Pelobacter seleniigenes DSM 18267: one gene and its partner. The protein of the gene in region 1 interacts with the protein of each later gene in a pairwise test. Links are inferred from orthologs where the notes say so. Each region holds a gene or a part of one and is shown in the gene's direction. Other genes may lie near its edges. The genes, in order: selB and serC.

The links.
Region 2: the proteins of selB (region 1) and serC interact in binary tests that used the Escherichia coli proteins (3 or more experiments, as listed by UniProt). The link is inferred for Pelobacter seleniigenes DSM 18267 from one-to-one orthologs.

The regions. Positions count from the first base shown.
Region 1 is NZ_JOMG01000001.1:132,321-144,141, reverse strand. Bases 5,149-8,147 are described here. They hold selB (selenocysteine-specific translation elongation factor), read left to right. Parts: upstream 5,149-5,689; coding sequence 5,690-7,606; downstream 7,607-8,147. Other genes in these bases: selA (L-seryl-tRNA(Sec) selenium transferase), read left to right, coding at 5,149-5,689. Outside these bases: N909_RS0100670 (DUF4365 domain-containing protein), read left to right, coding at 1-945; N909_RS0100665 (poly-gamma-glutamate hydrolase family protein), read left to right, coding at 1,010-1,327; N909_RS0100660 (hypothetical protein), read left to right, coding at 1,407-1,640; N909_RS0100655 (hypothetical protein), read left to right, coding at 2,109-2,588; N909_RS0100650 (RidA family protein), read left to right, coding at 2,689-3,069; N909_RS0100645 (NIPSNAP family protein), read left to right, coding at 3,136-3,474; more of selA, read left to right, coding at 4,283-5,148; N909_RS25490 (twin-arginine translocase TatA/TatE family subunit), read left to right, coding at 8,707-8,868; N909_RS0100615 (DUF4118 domain-containing protein), read left to right, coding at 9,129-11,162; N909_RS0100610 (response regulator), read left to right, coding at 11,159-11,821. UniProt on the Escherichia coli protein: Translation factor necessary for the incorporation of selenocysteine into proteins. It probably replaces EF-Tu for the insertion of selenocysteine directed by the UGA codon. SelB binds GTP and GDP.
Region 2 is NZ_JOMG01000002.1:775,738-784,150, reverse strand. Bases 1-2,873 are described here. They hold serC (3-phosphoserine/phosphohydroxythreonine transaminase), read left to right. Parts: upstream 1-829; coding sequence 830-1,918; downstream 1,919-2,873. Other genes in these bases: N909_RS0106240 (VanZ family protein), read left to right, coding at 2,684-2,873; N909_RS0106245 (PilZ domain-containing protein), read right to left, coding at 1,981-2,358; N909_RS0106255 (hypothetical protein), read left to right, coding at 496-783; aroF (3-deoxy-7-phosphoheptulonate synthase), read left to right, coding at 1-452. In the rest of the region: more of N909_RS0106240, read left to right, coding at 2,874-3,610; serA (phosphoglycerate dehydrogenase), read left to right, coding at 3,734-5,326; N909_RS0106230 (menaquinone biosynthesis family protein), read right to left, coding at 5,443-6,279; mqnB (futalosine hydrolase), read right to left, coding at 6,276-7,001; N909_RS0106220 (hypothetical protein), read right to left, coding at 7,005-8,090; N909_RS0106215 (roadblock/LC7 domain-containing protein), read left to right, coding at 8,361-8,413. UniProt on the Escherichia coli protein: Catalyzes the reversible conversion of 3-phosphohydroxypyruvate to phosphoserine and of 3-hydroxy-2-oxo-4-phosphonooxybutanoate to phosphohydroxythreonine. Is involved in both pyridoxine and serine biosynthesis.

The DNA.
Region 1 (11,821 bases):
AAGATCGAACAAGAGAACGATATTGGTATCGACGCTCTCATCGAGTTCGTCGAGAACGAGCGGCCTCTAAATAAGCAGATCGCCGTTCAGATTAAGTCGGGTGCCTCGTACTACACGCCGGAGTCAGGTGAATGCGCGTTTCCCATCGGAAGCCATCGTGAGTACTGGTCCCAACATCCTCTGCCTGTCTTTGGCCTTGTCTACGTCCCTTTGCTGGGCCGTGGGCATTGGGTAAATCTAAAGCACTACCTAAAGGAAAACCCTTGCGCTTCCACCGTACGCTTTGCTGCGACAGAGGCCAATCGTTTTGACCAGGCGACATTCACGGCTCTCTTCATGCAGGCCGTTCTTGGCCAAACGCCCGTTCTCGATCTGGAGGAGGCACTTCGGCTGGCGCGTTCAGACAAAGCTGATGAAATTTACCTTGGCCTTTTAGTCCTGTTCCGGCGCTATCCAAACAATCTCTCAGGGTGGGACGAGCTTGTTCGTACATTTTCCGAGCGACCAATCTCACAGATTCCACCAGTGCTAATTTACTGGCTAGCCCATATTCCATGGCATGGTGACATTTGGGGGGGTGGCGAGCCCATAGCGCCTGCAACACGGGAACACGTCCGAGGGATGTTTTCTCAATTCACGGTCAACCATGTGATCAAGCTTCTTTCCTTTATCGACCCTGAGGAACAGATAGGCCGTGGCACACTTGGACAGTCTGTTGAAGCAATTATTTCGTCATTACCTGGAGCTGTGCCTATGTTGCGGCAGATTGTTGGATCGGTGCAATTTGCTATGCAGCTCCGGGAGTACGCAGCACTGATACTCGCGATGAACGAGGGAACGGGATCCCTACCCGCACTAGTCGCACTTGAAAGTGAGGGTTCCTGGTATGCAGGGGAGATCGCCAAGCACATCAAAGAGTACGACGGTGTGAATCCGTATGCGTAAACTACCGCCGAACCCATGAATCCAGCGGACGGGGAGACGGCAGTGGTCCACGAAAAATGCCTACTTGGCTCATGGTCACTACGCCGCCGCTGATTTCTACCGTTACAGCGAATTGATGGATAAATACTCAAATTTTGAAGCGCTTCAAGCTGAGCAAACTGAAGGACGCGATTTTCACGTTCAAGTGGCGATGCGAGAGGACTCAGCTGTGGCTGTGATTGCTCCTCATGGTGGTGCAATTGAGCCGGGCACATCGGAGTTGGTCGTTGCTATTGCGGGCGAAGAGCTTAGTTTCGCGATTTTTGAGGGCGCCATGGCAGCCCAGAACCGAGACTTGCATATAACCAGCACAAATATAACCGGACTGGTGATACAGGGGTGATCCTCGGAAAGGTCTCTGCCGATTTGTCACGACCTGTCGCAGCCGGTTATCACTATCGTTAACTTCTTGAAGAGAATAAATGACCATGAAACTTCCAGAAGAATTATTCAAAGAATTCTTTTCCTTAAAAAGAAGTAAGAAATTCAGTGTCATTCTTACTTTATTTTCAACTTTGATATCTGGTTTTATTTTGGTACTTGCCATAAAGCCTGACTACATAAAAGAATTTTCATCGCTAAAAGTCGTTCTGCTTTCAATAGCCATAATTGCTCCAATATATCTACTTAAAACTAGGGACACTGCCCCTATTTAACCGTTGTCTTAAGACTGCAATGCCGCTACACTCCCCTCATGCCAAGAATCGCTCGCATAGTTGCTCCCGGATACCCTCACCATGTTACCCAGCGTGGCAATAACCGCTCTATTGTCTTTTTCGACGACGAGGACAGGCAGAAAAGTAGGGACACTGCCCCTATTTCAAAACAGCTTCCCTTGCGAGGCAAGAAGAAGGTCAACAGCCAGTGGCAGCTAATGACCATGCGACACAATCTGACCAAGATTCACCGATTTGGAGCAATCGCGTAGAAAAAGTCCATGAAATCAGAGATAAATCAGAAAGATGGAGTATAAAAAACGCTACAAGACCATTTCTTCTGAGGGAACCAGGCTTGTGGCTGAAAAGCCCATCGGCCGGTAACCGGCTATAACAACATTCAGGATCTGAGCTGTAGGGTGTTGGTGCTTAGTTTTTCCTACAGGCTCGTTCGACGGAAATCTTTATATGTCTGTGACTCTCTTTGAACATACAGTAAAATTTGATGAGAAAACTTATCGCGGAATTTGGGTAACTAAACCTGTTCGCTGGATTCGGATCTCTTTCACTATTTCTATTGGCATAATCATGCTGTTTTGGTCCTACACAATGATTCTCGGTATTCTAGTGCTTGGGCTTTGCCTTATTGCATTGGTTTCACCGAGTATCATAAGCAAAGGGCTCCACCACAACTACCATGGCCACAAGTACCTTCATCAGCCTCTGACATATGGTGTAAGTGAAGATCTCCTCTGGGTTCGTGGAAAAACATTAGATGCCAGTGCAAACTGGTCTCTGCTCGCCACGTGGCAGGTTAGAACAGATTGGCTGATACTTAATGCGTCTGGCATACCACAAGTTTTTTTGCCAGTTTCCGAAATGAAAGAGTCTGGTATTTTTGACCAGATCATGCAACTTGCTTTGGATTACGGGAAAGAATTCAAATGAAGCAATCGTCGAACAAATCGCTGCACAAGGATTGCCAGCACTGACGCGCTGTCAACCAGTGAACTCAAGCGTTATGCTTTTTAAAAATTGGAGGAAATAGATGAAACTGCAAAGAAAAAATTATCCCACCTTGGATGAACCTGTTGGGCCCTATGTTCATGCAGTTAGGCATGGGAATACCTTATATTTGTCTGGATTCACTGCATTTGGCACAAATGCTCAGACTGATAATATCGAAATACAAGCAAAAGAAATATTTAGGCAAATAGAAGAAGCAGCAAAGGCTGAGGGAAGCAGTTTAGAGAATATTATAAAAATAACAGCCTTTGTTACCGAATTAGGACGGATGGAGGAGCTACGGTGTACTTTGTTTGATATTTACGGACAAAACCTTCCTGCCAGTTCTTTGATTCATGTCGCTGGTCTTTTTTCTGATGACTTAAAAATTGAAATCGAAGCAATAATTGCTGTTGAGGATTAATCATAACAAAGCATTGCAGCGGACAAGCCGCTGACTGCGACGTTATGCGCTTTAAGGAAAATGAATATGTATCAGTTGAGAATTTACGAAGTGAATCCAGAGAAGCGTGTGGCCTTCCACGAAAGGTTTCAAAATCATGCCATGCGTATTATGAAAAAGTACGGATTCAACATCGTTGCTCTTTGGGAATCTGTCACTGCATCCAAGTTGGAATTTATCTATATTTTAAATTGGCCGGATATGGAAACGATGGAGCGCCAATGGAAGGTTTTCCTCGCAGATCAAGAATGGATAGATATCAAGAAAAAAATGGATTTTGATATCGGTGAGCCCGTGCTCAAAGCAACAGGCCGAGTGCTTGAATCTGTCGAATACTCGCCAGTATCTACAATATCAGTACCGTAATATGTCGGATAGGTTGAGATTTTTGGATACGGTGCATAACAATCAAATCCAGCTGATCCCAAAACCGCTGCGCGCTTTTCGGTCAGCTGATTTGAAACGTTGAGGGTGTAGAAAAGCCTTAAAGATTGCCGTTCAGTTATCCGCGACAAGGTTGCCCGATCAAAGCGCTGGCCTTGGTGGCTTATATTTTTGATTCTCAGAAATTCGCGGGTCCTTCTTGTAGTTGCGCCCATTGCGGGCGGGCAAGCGCGCAATAACTGACTACGGTTCAGTTATTTTACTGTTTCCGGTTTTCCATATGTTCAATAGATGCCGAGCCTTGAAATGCTTCGGAATCCATACCAAATTGAGGGGAGGATTTTGATAGAAAGCGTCTTGGATATATTGGCCTCGTCAAGTTTAAAAAAAATGAGATTCTGATGTAACAGGTAAGGGAATTTTCGAAGCAGCATGGAGGGGTGTTTTTCTAAGTACAAAATAAAATCTTGGCACCTATCTTGGCACCCAGAGTGTTAGATATCAAAAAAGCACTTAACGAATGATCGCTAAGTGCTTAATTTTTTATGGTGGAGCTACGCGGGATCGAACCGCGGACCTCTTGAATGCCATTCAAGCGCTCTCCCAACTGAGCTACAGCCCCTTACAAGGTGGGCGATTTATAGCAAACCCGCGGTTGCAGTGTCAACAGGAAAAATGCATTTCCCGCAGATCGGGTATCCGCTTGAAAGAATAGCCATTTTTACTGTGCCATGGTAGACTTCAGCGCGAAAAATGACGGAACCCTTCAATTTTTTTAGCGAGGCGGGATATGACCGGGTTACAGAAACTGCTGCGGAATATACCGGCTGTCGATCGGGTGCTGCGCGAAGAGCCATTGCAAAAACTGGCCTTGCGGTTACCCCAGGAGGCTTTATCCGCAGCGGTGCAGGAGCAGATTGGCCGATTACGGCAGGAGATCCTTGCCGAGGCAAGCCTCTCTGCCAATGATCTGGAACCGGCCAATGTGGCTCTGGCCGCAGCCCGTTCCTGTCGCGATCTGCTTGAACCGTCCTTACGGAAAGTCATCAATGCCACCGGCACTCTGCTGCACACCAACCTGGGGCGGGCACCGTTGGCCGAACCGGCCCTGGCCGCCATGAGAACTGTTGCCGAGGGGTATTCCAACCTTGAATTTGATCTGGGCTCAGGCCACAGAGGCTATCGTTACAGTCATGTCGAAAAGCTGCTGACCCGGCTGAGTGGGGCCGAAGCCGCCTTGGTGGTCAACAACAACTCCGGGGCTGTGCTGCTGGCGCTGACCGCACTGGGGCAGGGGCGGGAAGCTGTGGTCTCACGCGGGGAACTGGTGGAGATCGGCGGCTCTTTCCGGATTCCGGATGTCATGGAAGCCGGTGGCCTGCAACTGCGTGAGGTCGGCACGTCGAATCGGACCCATCTGCAGGATTACCAGAACGCAATCAACGACAATACCGCGATCTTGCTCAAGGTTCATACCAGCAATTATCGGATTGTCGGCTTTACCAAAGAGGTTCCAGCCCGGGAGCTGGCGCCGTTGGCCCGGGAGCATGACCTGGTGTTGATGGAGGATCTTGGTAGCGGCCTGCTCCTCGACCTCAGCCGCTTCGGTCTGGACCCTGAACCGACGGTGGCCGAAGTGGTCAAGGCCGGGGTTGATGTGGTCACCTTCAGCGGCGATAAGCTGCTCGGCGGTCCCCAGGCCGGACTGATTGTCGGCCGCGAAGAGTTGATTGAAAAAATGCGCCGTCATCCGCTGGCCCGGGCGTTGCGTATCGATAAACTGACCCTGGCTGCCCTGGAAGCGACTCTGCGGCTGTATCTGCAGCCGGAGCAGGCGTTGCAGGAGGTGCCGATCCTGCGTATGTTCAGCGCCGACCCGGCCCATCAGCAGTTGCGTTGCCGGCATTTGCTGGAACGGCTTGAAGCCGCTGAGCTGGCAGCGGACGTGAACTTGATCGAAGATATTGCCAGGGTTGGCGGCGGGGCCATGCCGGTCACCGAGCTGGCCGACTGGGCCGTCGAAATCAACCCGTTGCGCATCACTGTGACCGAACTGGCCAGCCGGTTGCGTGATTTTCATCCGGCGGTGGCGGCCCGGGTGCAGAATGAAAAACTGCTGGTGAATTTGCGGGCGGTTTTTGAACGTGAAGATGAACGGTTGGCCCAGATCCTGATTGCGGCTTTGCAAGAGAGTTGAGTGGTGGCAGAACAGGGACATTATATCATCGGCACTGCCGGACACGTCGATCATGGCAAGACCGCCCTGATCAGGGCGTTGACCGGGATCGAAACCGACCGGCTCAGGGAGGAACAGGCCCGCGGCATTTCCATTGAGCTGGGCTTTGCCAAGCTCGATCTGGGCAACGGCGAGGTGGCCGGGGTGGTCGATGTGCCGGGGCATGAGAAGTTCATCCCGCAGATGCTCAGCGGCGTGGCCGGGATCGACCTGGTGTTGCTGGTGGTGGATGCCAATGAAGGGGTCATGCCGCAGACCCGCGAACACCTGGAGATCATGGAGTTGCTGCAGGTCAAAAACGGCATCCTGGTGATCTCCAAAGTTGACCTGGTGGAACCGGATTGGCTGGATATCGTTGAAGAAGAGATTCGTGAACAGGTCGCCGGAACTTTTCTGGCCGATGCGCCCTGTTGTCGGGTTTCGGCCCTGACCGGAGTCGGCCTGGAGGAGTTGCTGGACGTTATTCGGCTGCAGCTGCGCAAGGTGCCGCCGCGCGATGCCGGTGGCGCGGTGCGGCTGCCGGTTGATCGCTGTTTCAGCATCAGCGGTTTTGGGACGGTGGTCACCGGCACCCTGAACAGCGGCACCATCAAGACCGGGGATAGTTTTGAAATTCTCCCTGCCGGAGTGACCGCACGGGTCCGCGAGGCCCAGGTCCATGACGCTTCGGCCGGGCAGGTTTTTGCCGGGCAGCGGGTGGCGCTGAATCTGGTCGGGGTGACTCGCGAGCAGGTCCCGCGCGGCTCGGTGATCGGCACCCAGGGGCTGTTCCGGGCCAGCCAGCGCATTGATGTCAGGCTGCAACTGTTGCCGGGCGCGCCCCGGGCGCTGAAGTTCCGCGATCCGTTGCACTTTCACCTGGGGACAGGGCGCAGCGTGGCCCAGGTTGTGCTTCTCGATCGGGAACAGCTGGAGCCGGGGGACGAGGCGTTTGTTCAACTGACCCTGGATCACCCGGTGCTGGCCCATCGCGGCGATCGGTTTATTATTCGCTCCTATTCGCCGATGCTGACCATCGGCGGCGGGGTGGTGATCGACAGCGAGCCGCCCAAACATAAACGTTTTCGTCCCGAGGTGATCGAGCGTCTGCGCGAACTCTCCTCCGGGGATCTCGGTTTCTGGCTGCAGAAGCTTGATGAGCTGCAGCTGGCGCGAATCAAGGAGCTGGAGCAACAGACCGGTACCGGCCGGGAGCAACTGCTGGCCGGGCTGGAGCGCTTACGCCAGGCTGGCGAGGTGGTGCAGCTGGCCGAGCAGTGGGTGACCTCCGAGCGGGTGCGCAGCTGGCGGCAGCAGTTACCGCAGATCGTCCGTGATTATCAGGAACGCAACCATTTGCGCCATGGCATGCCCCGCGCCACTTTGCAAACCCGGCTTGCGGAAAAACTTGCCGCCAAGGGGTTTGAAGCCCTGCTGCAGCAGGAGTTGGAGGAGGGAACCGTTGTCCAGCATGGCGACCTGGTGGCGACTCCCGACTGGAGTCCGCAACCAACCGAGGTTGAGCGGCAGCGGCTTGCGCAGCTGGTCGATCTGTTGCAACGGGACGGTTTCCAGGTCAAGAACAACAAGGAAATTTTCCTGCAGCTGGGTCTGGATATTGATGACAGCGAGAGTTATCTGTCCTATCTTGCCCTTGAAGGCTCGCTGGTGCGGCTGAACCAGGAAAGCTCGCTGCACAGCGATTATTATCGCCAGGCCCAGCGGCAGCTGGTTGACTTGCTGCAGCAGCAGGAGGCCTTTACCCTGGCCGAATTCCGCGATAAGCTGGGCAGCAACCGTAAGCTGACTCAGGCGCTGCTGGAATTTTTCGACAGCTGCAAGTACACCCGGCGCACCGGCGAACAGCGGGTCGCCTGGCAGCTGCCTGACATTGATTGAACGCCCCTGCCGCCTGCACTGATGGGGACGGCCTTGATTCACCTTAACAAAGGACATGCCCTTGAGTATTCGACTGACGTCATTATCACGCAGTTCCGGTTGAGCGGCCAAAATAGGTCCCGAGACCCTGGCTCAGGTGCTGAGCCAGCTGCCGATAAGTCATAACCCTAACCTGTTGTCCCAGGAAATTCCTTTTGCCGATGCGGCCATCTATCGTCTCAGCGATAGCCAGGCACTGGTGCAATCGGTCGACTTCTTCACCCCGGTGGTGGATGATCCGTACCGCTACGGCCAGATTGCCGCAGCCAACTCCCTGTCCGATATCTATGCGGTCGGCGGCCAGCCGCTGTTGGCCCTCAACCTGGTTTCGTTCCCCATCAATTGTCTTGAGCCGGAGATTCTGGCGCAGATCCTTCAGGGCGGGGCCGAACGGGTGCATGCGGCCGGGGCGATTATAGCCGGGGGGCATTCCATCGAGGATGAAGAACCCAAGTATGGCCTCAGCGTCACCGGCATGGTCGATCCGCGGCAAATGGTGACCACCCAGGGCTGTCGGCCGGGGAATCGGCTGGTTCTGACCAAGCCCCTCGGGACCGGGCTGCTGACCACCGCCCTGAAGGGGGACATGCTGAGCGAAACCGACATTGCCGAGGCCATCGAGGGGATGCTGACCCTGAACCGGACCGCAGCCGAAGTGATGATGGCGGTCGGGGTGTCGGCCTGTACCGATATTACCGGCTTCGGCTTGGCCGGCCATGCTTCGGAGATGGCGGACGCCAGCGGGGTCGGAATGAAACTGAACCTGGCGGCGTTGCCTTTGTATCCTCATGCCCGGGAGATGGCCGAAATGGGGCTGGTCCCGGTCGGTGCCCATCGCAATCGGGATTTCTATTCCTCCCGCTTTATCGGGCGGGAGCACTGCGATCCCATCGATATCGATATCCTCAGCGATCCGCAAACCTCCGGCGGGCTGTTGCTGGCGGTTGCGGAAGACAAGGTAGAGGAACTTCTGGATGCGTTAGCTGCCTGCGCAGTGCCTGCTTTCCTGATCGGGGACGTGGTTGCCGGTCCGGCCGGCAGGTTGCTGTTGGAGCCTTGATATGTTTGGATTCGGTCCCTGGGAAATTGCTGTGCTGGCCATGCTGACCGTGTTCGTGTTCGGTTGGCGGGCGTTGCCGAAACTGTTTCGGGGCTTGCGGCAATTGCATGGAACAAAAGCAAAACTGGCCGAGGAACTGCGTCAACTGCTGCGGTTCTTTTAAGCGCCAGGGCCAGATGTGGCCGGATGTGCCTTTATTGCTGATCGATTCTTCCCCGCCGCCCAGCCTTTGGACCTTCGGCCTGGGCGGCTTCTGTCCTGCCATCTTTATGAAATCCTTATGCCTTGCCGCTGAGTTTTGATGCTTCATTTATTGAATTTCTGCTAGTGTTTGAATGGTGGGTCGGTAGCCAAATGCCGACCGGAGAGCAGCTTGCCGCAGGGCGGGCTTGACCAAAGCCGTTCAATAACAGGAGCAGATGTTTGAATTCGACCCCCGCCAGCAGGCCACACAACACACCGCTTGATCCCGCTGGAGCCAAGGCTTCAGGGCAGGAACGGATCATGGTCTGCATCGGCGCTAACCCGCGTTCAGTGAGCCTGCTGGAAACGGCGCGGAATATGGCGGCCGAGCTGCAGGCGGAATGGCTGGCGGTCACGGTTGAAGCACCGGTCAAGGTTCGTCCGTCCCGCCAGGATCTGCTGCAACTGACCGAACACATGCATCTGGCCGAGAACCTCGGCGCGGAAACCGTGACCCTGACCGGATCCAGCGTCAGCCAGGAAGTGCTGGGCTATGCCCGTTCCCACCATATCACCCGAATCCTCATCGGCAAGCCGACCCATCCGCGCTGGAAGGACAAGCTCTTCGGCTCGGTCCTTGACGAGGTGGTGCGCGGTAGTGGCGATATCGATGTTTATGTGATCTCCGGGGAAGAACCGCCGACTGCTGCGACCGGCCAGCTGCGCTCCGGCGGGAAACAGTCGCCACCGCTGCGCAACTGGTTGCTGAGCCTGAGCAGTGTGGTTCTGTTCAGCCTGGTTGCGGCGCTGATGCACCATCATTTTACCCTGGTCGACCTGGCCATGGTCTACCTGCTTGGCATTGCGTTGACCGCCAGCCGTCTGGGGCGGGGTCCGACCCTGTTGGCCACCCTACTCAGCGTGGCGGCCTTCAACTTTCTGTTTATCCCGCCGCTTTATACCTTTACTGTCGAGGATGTGCGCTATGTCGTGACTTTTGCGGTCATGTTCGTGATCGCGCTGGTGATCAGCGGTTTGACCTGGCGGGTGCGTGAGCAGGCGGAAAGCGCCCGGCAACGGGAAAAGCGCACCGCAGCCCTCTATCATTTGAGCAGGGAACTGGCCCATGCCCAGGGCGGCGAACGGCTCAGTGCTATCGCCATCCGCCATCTGCAAGAGGTGTTTGCCTGCCAGGCGTTCATCCTGTTGCCGGATCAGCGCGGGGAACTGGCGACGACTTTGCGCGACCTGCCGGGGCAGAGCCTGACCGCAGCCGAACAGAGCGCGGCGCAGTGGGCCTTCAACAACCGGCAGCGGGCCGGGCTGGGGGCCGAGACCTTTGCGGAGGGGAGAGGGCTGTTCCTGCCGTTGATCGCCGCGGCCAAAACCATTGGTGTGGTCGGGCTGTTTCCTGCCTGTGCCGGTGAACCGTTCAGTATCGAACAGATCCATGCCCTGGAAAGTTTCGTCAATCAGACGGCCATGGCTTTGGAACGGGCCTTTCTGGCCGAAGAAGCCCAACTGGCCCGGTTGAAGGTCGAAACCGAGGCTTTGCGCAACACCATGCTCAGTTCCATTTCCCATGATCTGCGTACCCCGCTGGCCGCGATTACCGGGGCCGGCACCACCCTGCTGCAAAGCGATCAGCTGCTGGACGGGGACAGTCGCCGGGAGCTATTGCAGACCATCGTTGAAGAATCCGCGCATCTGAACCGCATCATTCGCAACGTCCTCGACATGACCCGTCTTGAGTCCGGTGCCATCACTGTTAATCGAGAGTGGCAATCCCTGGAAGAATTGGTCGGCGCGGTCTGCAACCGCATCACGGAACAGTTTCGCGACCATCCACTGGAGATCAGCCTGGCTACGGATCTGCCGCTGATCTTCTGTGATGACCTGCTCATCGAACAAGTCCTGCGTAATCTGCTGGAAAATGCCTTTAAATATTCCCCCATGGAGAGCCCGGTCAGCCTTTCGGCCAGGCTGTCCGGCGAGGACATCCTGGTCACGGTCGCGGATCAAGGGCCGGGCATTGCGCCGGGGCAGACCCAGCTCATTTTTGAAAAATTTGTCCGCGGCAAACATGTCGGCGGCGGCACCGGGTTGGGCCTGGCCATCTGCCAGGGGATCATTGCCGCACACGGCGGGCGGATCTGGGTGGACAACCTGCCCGCGGGCGGCTGTGCCTTTACCTTTACCCTGCCAGTCGATCAGGCTTCACCGGTGATTGAAGAGGAAACGGATCCTGAACAAAACATGGAGCAATCCCGATGACTGAAGATGGCCCCCTGATTCTGTTAATTGAAGATGAACCGCAAATGCGGCGTTTCCTGCGGGTCTCCCTGCACAGCCAGGGCTACCGCCTGGTTGAGGCGGAGACCGGCAATGACGGGCTGAGTCTGGCCGCTAGCCGCCAGCCGGCGGTTATTCTCCTCGACCTCGGGCTGCCGGATATGGACGGCCTGGAAGTGACGGAAAAATTACGTGAGTGGACGGCAACCCCGATCATCGTTATTTCGGCCCGGGAACAGGAGCGGGACAAGGTCCGGGCGTTGGATTCCGGGGCCGACGACTATCTGACCAAACCATTTGGGGCCGATGAATTGCTGGCGCGAATCCGGGTCTCCCTGCGCCACGTCGTCCGCGAGCAATCGGGCAGGGAAGAACCGATCTTCAGCAGCGGCCAGCTCAGGGTCGACTTCAGCAAACGGCAGGTCTTTCTGAATGATCAGGATGTGCACCTGACGCCCATCGAATACCGCCTGCTGAGTACACTGATCCGGCATGCCGACAAGGTGATCACCCACACCCAGTTGCTCCGGGACGTCTGGGGGCCGCGCCAGGCGAATCAGGTGCAATATCTGCGCGTTTATATGGCGCAGTTGCGGCAGAAACTGGAAGAGGATCCCGCCCGGCCGAGCTTTCTTATCAAT
Region 2 (8,413 bases), on another replicon or contig:
ACTTCGCTTTGCTGAAGCTGCTCGGGCAGTTGGACAAGCCGATTCTGCTCAAACGGGGAATGGCGACCACGATTCAGGAGTTCCTGATGAGTGCCGAATACGTTTTGTCCGAGGGAAATCGACGGGTGATTCTGTGTGAACGCGGAATCCGTACTTTTGAAACAGCAACACGTAATACGCTGGATATTTCTGCTGTGCCGGTGTTAAAACAACAGACGCATCTGCCGGTGATGATCGACCCTTCTCATGCTACCGGGCACGCATCCCTTATTGCACCTATGTCTTATGCGGCTGCTGCGGCAGGAGCCGACGGCTTGCTGGTTGAAGTGCACCCCTGCCCGGAAAAAGCTGCGAGTGACGGTCCCCAGTCGTTGCGACCGGCAGATTTCCACGCGATGATGAAAAAATTGCGTGAATTTGTTAAGGTTGCCGAGCGGACCATGGCGGATTAGGAATATTGCCGCCCGCTGTCGGAATAGCCACGAAGAGGAGCTTATGTATTTTGTCCCGTTGTCGCAGGAAGAAAGTGTCAAGCTGCTGATTCATAGTCTGAAGGCCGCTGCCGGCCTGGCCGATTGTACCATGTGCCCCGCCTATCGGGTGTGCATGCAACAGTGTCTGGTCATTGCCAATTCAGTGGAGCAGATGATGCAAAACGGGACTTTGCCCCGGATCGGAGATGCGCAGGGGAACGATAGCCTCTCGGCGGGTCAGGGTGATAACAAGCCTGATCCGCCCGCAGGTGGGCCTGCTGGAAAAGGCCGTCTGAAAGTTGTGAAGTAGCGTTGGTGGAATAATATTTTAATTATATTGCAGGAGAACCAAGGGAATGGCTGAAAAAGTCTATAATTTTGGCGCGGGTCCCGCCATGTTGCCGGAACCTGTTATGAAAAAAATTCAACAGGAGTGGCTCGATTACCAAGGAATGGGTGTTTCGCTTATTGAGATTAGCCATCGTTCCAAAGAATTTATTGCTCTTATCAATGAAGCCCAGGCCCTGTTCAGAGAACTGACCGGACTGCCGGACAATTACCGCATTTTGTTTATGCATGGCGGCGCACGGATGATGTTTTCGGCGATCCCCTTGAATCTTGCGGAACGGGTTCCGTCAAAGCGGTGCCTCTATGTTGAAACCGGCAATTTCGCACGTCTGGCCGCAGAGGAAGCTGAGTTGTTTTATCCGGTGGAAACCATTGCCAACAGTGCGGCAACGGGATACGACCGGATTCCCGAAATAGCCCCTGAGATGATCGATCCGGCGGCCGCCTATCTGCATATTACCAGTAACAATACGATTTTCGGCACGCGCTGGAATAAGTTCCCGGAAACTTCGGTGCCGCTGGTCGCGGATATGACCTCCGAGTTATTGTCCCGGCGTATCGATTTCAACAAATTCGGGGTGGTTTATGCCGGTTTGCAGAAAAACCTGGGGCCGTCCGGGATGGCCATGGTCATTGTCCGTGAGGATCTGCTCGGCTTTGCAGCCAAACAGACTCCAACCCTGTTCAACTTTGCGCAGTGTGACAAGGATAACTCGCTGACCAATACCACCAATACCTTTGCGATCTACGTGATCAAGCTGGTTCTTGACTGGCTTAAGGAGCAGGGCGGGATTGATGCGATAGAATCGCTTAACCAGAAAAAGGCGGCCCGCCTGTATGAGGTCATTGACGGCAGTGACTTCTATCGCGGGATAGCCCATCCGGAGCACCGTTCGATCATGAATGTATCGTTCCGGCTTGCCTCCGAGGAGCTTGACCGAAAGTTCCTCGCCGAAGCGGATGCCATAGGTTTGTATGCATTGAAAGGTCATCGCAATGCAGGCGGAGTCAGGGCCTCCATCTATAACCCCATGCCTTATGCCGGAGTTGAGAAGCTGGCTGTGTTCATGGAAGAATTTGAGCGGCAAAATCGCTGAGTGAAAAATCGGTAAAAGAGACCAACAGGGCTGAGGTGACGTGACCCAGCCCTGTTTGGTTTTCAGGTTACGGGAAGAGGCGCTTCCGTGTAGTTCTGGATAAAACGTTCCAGCTGGGACAGGGTGGTGCTGCTCAATTCTCCGAAGCGGACACTGCCGCGCCGAACCGGCACCAGGCTGTCACGCAGGCGAAAGTCGGAGATCGATTTGATGGGGATATCGTCCACGATCAGTTCATAATCGTGATAGAGGCTGATTCTCTTGATTTCGGAACGCTTCAGCTTGGGGCCAAGATAGCGAAAAGAAAGGCCTCCTTCGCTGATGTCCATGATGTGGAAGGGGAGCGCTTCAGGACCGGTGTTGATAAGAACCAGGGCACGGTCCATAGCTTTGAATCGTTGATGGTTTCTGACCGGGCTGTACTGAATACGACTTTCCATTTGGCTGCTCCTTCAAGCTTGGCCTGGAATGAACTCTCTCCCCCCCTGATAAATGTGCTGTTCTTTCAAAATAACTGAAGCGCAAACTGCTTTCAATAGCAAGATCGTGAATAAATGTTCAAACCTGCATCAATTATGCCTTTTATTGGTGGGTTTTTTTTCTGAAACTGGCTGCTGTCTGGAACTTGCTGAATAATAAGAAAAATTTTAGTAGAATTGACCTGCTGGCTGTTTCTGCTAAATTTATCACGGAAAACAAGTCGGTTTGCAGGTGGCTGGTTTAGGCGGAGTGTCGATTTCTTTTACAGTCAGGCGGTTGGCAGAGTTGAAAAAACTTCGACTATATTTTTTGCTTCTGCTGGCCTTTATTTGCGGGATGCTTCTTTTTGTTGGCGGTCCGGATAAGTCGACACTGCGTTCGCTCCGTTACGGTTGGGATCTGGGTCACCTGGTCTGCTTCGGGCTATGGTCCTATTTGTATCTGCTCTGGCGAGGACGCAGATCTTTCCTGCGATTGAGCCTGGAAGTTCTTTTGCTCTGTTTGCTCTTTGGGGCTGTAACTGAGCTGCTGCAGGCGCAGATCGGACGCGAGGCAACCATTCAGGACCTTGGTAACGATCTGGTCGGGGGGTTGCTGGGTCTGGCTTTTCTCCCCTCCGGTTTGACCGGCTCGGTGCGGCGGTGGTTATGGAGTTATCGGCTCTTGGTCCTGCTGGTTGTCGGTTGGATTATCTTTCCCATTGCCAAGATGGCGTTGGATGATGTGATTGCCCGGCAACAGTTTCCGCTGCTGTCCGGGTTTGAAACTCCTTTGGAGGTATCACGGTGGGGGGGGAGTGCTTTCAAAACGGTTTCAACGGGTGTGGCTTTCTCAGGCAAGGCGTCCCTGCAGGTCAGGTTCGGTACGCAGCGTTATTCAGGAGTGGCGTTCCGCGAGTTTCCTCGCGACTGGTCAGGTTTTGCCAGGCTGGGACTGGAAATCTTCAGTCCCTATCGAGACAGCTTTAAGATTTACTTGAGAATACATGACCAACTCCATGATAACCAATACACGGATCGCTACAACAGGACCGTGACCCTCATGCCGGGCTGGAATGAGGTGGATGTTTCCCTCCAAGATGTCAGGCGGGCTCCACGCACACGGCAGCTTGATTTGTCCCGGGTGGCGGAGATGGTGTTGTTTGTCGGAAAACTTTCCGCTCCCCGGACTGTGTATATTGACAATGTCGCCCTGATTCCCGCAGGAAAATAGCCGCTTACGAATTGACAAGCCGCCTCTATGGGCATAAAATCCAGACCCCCGGCAGGCATTATTTCTGCCGCTACGCAGGGGCAGTCGAATCATTTATTTAATAAGAAATAAGAAAGGTTGAGCATGAAAGTTCTGATTACGGATGAAATATCCGAAAGTGGTCTGCTTCCTTTGCTGGAAGACCCCCGGATTCAGGTTGATAAAAAATTGGGTCTGTCGGTTGCCGAACTGCATGAGGTTATCGGTGGTTACGAAGCCGTCATTACCCGCAGCGGAACCCGGGTCGATGAAGCTTTGCTGAGTCATGCTCACAATCTCAAGATTGTCGCCCGGGCCGGTGTCGGTATTGACAATGTCGACGTCGATGCTGCCAGCAGCCGGGGGATTATCGTTGTCAATGCCCCTTATGGCAATGTGAACTCCGCAGCGGAGCATACCCTGGCCCTGCTGTTGTCCTTGTGCCGCAACATCCCGGTTGCCAACGCCAGCCTCAAAGCAGGGGACTGGCAACGTGCGCCCTTTACCGGCCGCGAGCTGAAGGGGAAGACGGTCGGGATTATCGGCCTCGGGAAAGTCGGCGGCCGGGTGGCAAGACGTTGCCGTGCATTTGAGGCCAACGTTATTACTTATGACCCATATATCTCCGAGAAACGGGCGGAAGATTTCGGGGTTAAACTGGTCTCGCTGGAAGATGTCATTCGCTTCGCCGATATTATCACTGTCCATACCCCGTTGACTGCTGAAACCCGCAATATGATCACCGCCGAACATTTTGAGGGGATGCAGGACGGAGTGATCCTCGTTAACTGTGCGCGAGGCGGTATTATCAACGAAGAAGCGATGCTCGCGGCGCTTGAGAGCGGCAAGTGCGTCGGTGCCGCCTTTGATGTGTGGAGCGAAGAACCGCCGCGGAGCGAAGTTCTGCGCAAACTGATTGCCCATCCCAATATGCTGGTCACGCCTCATCTTGGTGCAAATACTTTTGAAGCGCAGAAAAATGTCGCAGTCGACGTCAGCATGGAAATTGTCAATTATGTCGACGGCAAACCGATGGCAAGCGCTGTCAATATCCCACGCTTTGATCCGGACCTGATGGAACACATGAAGCCGTATATGTCGCTGGTTTCGATTCTCGGCACTTTCATTTCCCAATTGGCGCCGCCGAATCCCAATAAAGTGACCTTTACCTATAACGGAAAACTGGCCCGCTTCGACTGTACGCCGTTAAGTGTCAGTGGCCTCGCGGCGCTGTTGAATCGGTGCTCGGACCAGGAAGTCAATATGGTCAATGCCGGGCTGGTGGCACGGGAAATGGGGATCGAGGTTGAGTCGGTCCGCTCTACTGAGACGGAATCCTTTTCCAGTTTGATTACTCTGGCTCTGGAAAGCCCCGAAGGGCGGCGGACTATCGCCGGGACCCTGTTTGAAGGGACGCCGAAAATCGTAAAAATGCGTAACTTTGCGACCGACTTCCAACCGGAAAAAAATATGCTGGTGATCAACTATCTGGACCGCCCCGGTCTGATCGGTAAAATCGGGACGATCCTGGGTGAGGCCAATGTCAATATCGGGAACATGAACCTTGGTCGCCGGGAAAAAGCCGGGGAAGCCATGGTGGTGTTCTCGGTCGATTCGCCGGTTGATGATGAAACCCTGCAGAAGGTTGCCGAAGCGGTCGACGCTCGCTTTATTAAAGCGGTGCATCTGGATGTCTGAAAGAAGGGTCCTCTTTCCGAGGGGACTGTTTTCAATGCATTAACAAAGAAAGGCGGCTGTCATGGCCGCCTTTCTTGTTGCAGGTCTTGGTAAAGAACTTTCGCGATCAACTCAATTCATGAAACCAGCAAAGGGCAGGAACTCGGGGGGATAATCCCGCGCTGTTCGGCGCGTTCAAACAGATGAGTCACTGCCGCGATCCCCTGCTCGCCAAGATCGATGGAAAAGTCATTGACATAAAGGTCGATGTGACTGCTGATCACCGTGTCGTCAAGTTCCTGGGCATGCTGCTTGATGTAGGAGCGGGGATCTTCGGGGTGGGCGAAGCCATATTCAATACTGCGGCGCAGTGCGGCATCCACTTTGCGAATCACCTCTTCACCCAGACTGCGTTGGGCCAGGATGCCACCCAGTGGAATCGGATGACCGCTGTCTTCTTCCCACCATTGCCCCAGGTCCAGAACCTGGTGGAAACCGTGCTGTTGATAGGTAAAGCGGGATTCATGAATGATCACGCCGGCAGCGGCCCGTCCTTCTTTCACTGTGGTCATGATCTGGTCAAAAGGTACAATCAACAGGTCTTCATACCCTTCCGAATAGAGTTGCAGGAGCAGATTGGCGGTGGTCAGTCGGCCGGGGATGGCTATCCGTTGACCGCGCAGCTGAGCCATGCTGGTCGGCTGCGCGGCAATGACCAGCGGGCCACAGCCTCGGCCCAAAGCGCCGCCGCTGCGCAGCAGGGCATAATTGTCACGCAGATGGCCCAGGGCATGATAGGAAATCTTGGTCAGTTGGAGCTGCCCTTGTAAGGCGAGTTGATTCAAGGTCTCCACATCTTCGAGGCGTTCCTGAAATGAAATGCCGGCGCAAGGAGTTTTTTGATGAATCAGCCCGTAAAAAATAAAGGTGTCATTGGGACAAGGGGAGTAGCCCAGGGTCAGTTTTTGGTTCATGGCCATTGTCCTGTTGCTGTTTGGTGGAAAAGGTTCAGGATTGCTTCCTGGGCGATTCTCGCTCCCAGTGGCAAGTCCCAATGTGCCTTGTCGTGGGTTCCGGTGGGGTTGGAGATTCCGCGGACTTCCAGGAGCGGGCAGCCGAACTCGGCACAGACGCGGGCCGCCGCCGCTCCCTCCATGTTTTCGCAGATGCCGCCGGTCCGTTGGTGCAGGTTGCGGCTCAGTTGTTCCTGGCCGCTGCAGCAATTGACCGTCACAAAAGAGCCGGAACGAGTGCTGGGAAGACAGTTCTGAGCCAATTGGAGCAGCTTCGGGTCGAGTGGCAGCGTCTGTTGCAGGGGTGGGGTCAGACGGGCATCCTGCGGGATGTTGAGCTGTTCAAATGGAATAAAGCCGCTGCTGGTCTCAACCCCGGTGTCGCCAAAAATTTCAGCAGTCGCCAAGGCGAGGTCACCGACCTTGAGGCCGCTGCCCGGATAGGCGCCACCGCATCCGCAAAGCATGACCGCCTGCGGGGTATGTTCGAGCAGCAGCCGGGTTAACTGCATCGCCATGTTGGTCTGGCCGATGCCGCCATGTGCCAGCAGAATCTGGTGGCCTGACAGTTGCCCGCTGATAATCTCGGTCGACCCGCAAGACAGGGTTCGGGCGGCGGAGATTTCCTGTCGCAAGAGAGTTGTTTCAAGGGGGACAGCGGCGATCAGCAGGATCATGGTCATTGCTCAGCGCTTAAACCAGCCGTAGCGGATCAGGTCACGCCGTAGATCGCAGCCCTGATTGCGGACAACCCCCTGGTACCAGAATCGTTCGTTTTTCAATCTGGTTTCGCAGGGCGCATCGAGGCGTTTGCGGTTGTCGATCAGGATGTTCTTGAAGGTCAGGTCCGGTTCGTAGACGATCTGGCTGATTTTTTCCGCCAGGGCCGGGGGGGCCAGTTCAATCACCAGTTGGATGGTATCCCGGATTTTCAGCCCCTGCTTGTATTCCCAGAGATCGCCATCAAAGCTGTGTTCGCATTCGGTGACAAAGTCACTCCAATCCAGCAGCAGGCCGCCGAATTCGGCATCAGCAAATTCATGGTCGGCCAGCTTCTGTTGGACCAGCTGGGCTATTTCTTCCTGTTCTTTGCGGGTCAGGAAAAATGACAGCCCTTCCTCAACTTCATACATGTTGAGGATGTCAGTCAGTTCTTCACAGAAAATAACGGCATCCAGGTCGTCTGTGCTGAATTGCGCCAATGACGGAGGCAGCTGTTCACGGGGCAGGCTGAGCAGTGACAAATGATCATGGCCGAAGTCCTGGGGCAGGATCAGCCGCTCCCGATGCGGAATGCCCAGTTGTTGGAAAAAGGTGCTGATGCGCAGATGATTGTCGGTAAAAAAAGTCAGGACCTTTTCCTCGGAATAGAAGAACTCCAGCCCTTTACGATTGTTGGCCAGGCCAAAACCGACAAAACCGTCATGAACCAGGCGCTCAAGATAGGGCAAGACCGCGTTGATGATGACCTCAGTCGGCAAGTAGGGAGAATAATAGACCGCCGGAACCGGTCGTTCCGTGGCGCCGCTTGGTCTTAACAGGAGGGAATCATCCGGATAATATTCCAGGATGAAAAAGGCTTCTTCGCCGAGAAAACGGGAAAACTGGGTAAAGATACTCTCCACTCGGTCAGCGGCGGCGACAGCGGTGAACCGGTAGGCGTTCTGGCAGTCTTCTAATAATGCGTATTCGAAGCCTTCGCGCTGCACGAGCCGTGGGCCATCATTTTTCCAGCGGCGCAGGCCAATCGGTAATAAAGTCGATTTTTTCAAGCAAGATCCCTTTTCATTGTCCTGCACAGTTGCCCTGGTTCGCAATGCCAGACGAACTCCGCTTTGATCGCGAATTACGCGAGCCCTGCAGCAGATATGATCACAATGAATAAGTAGAAGATTTTGGGGCATAAGTCAACCTGCGCAGTGCTCGTTTTCGGGAGTGGCTCACGATGAGCTAACTTTAAAATTCTATGATTAAGCCCTTGATATGAAGAATATTAAATGTTATAAATGCAAGCGGGTTTAACCTTCCAAAAGGAGTATTACATGCTTGGTCACCAGTCATCCCTGGTCATGTATGATGAAGAGTACCAGAGGAT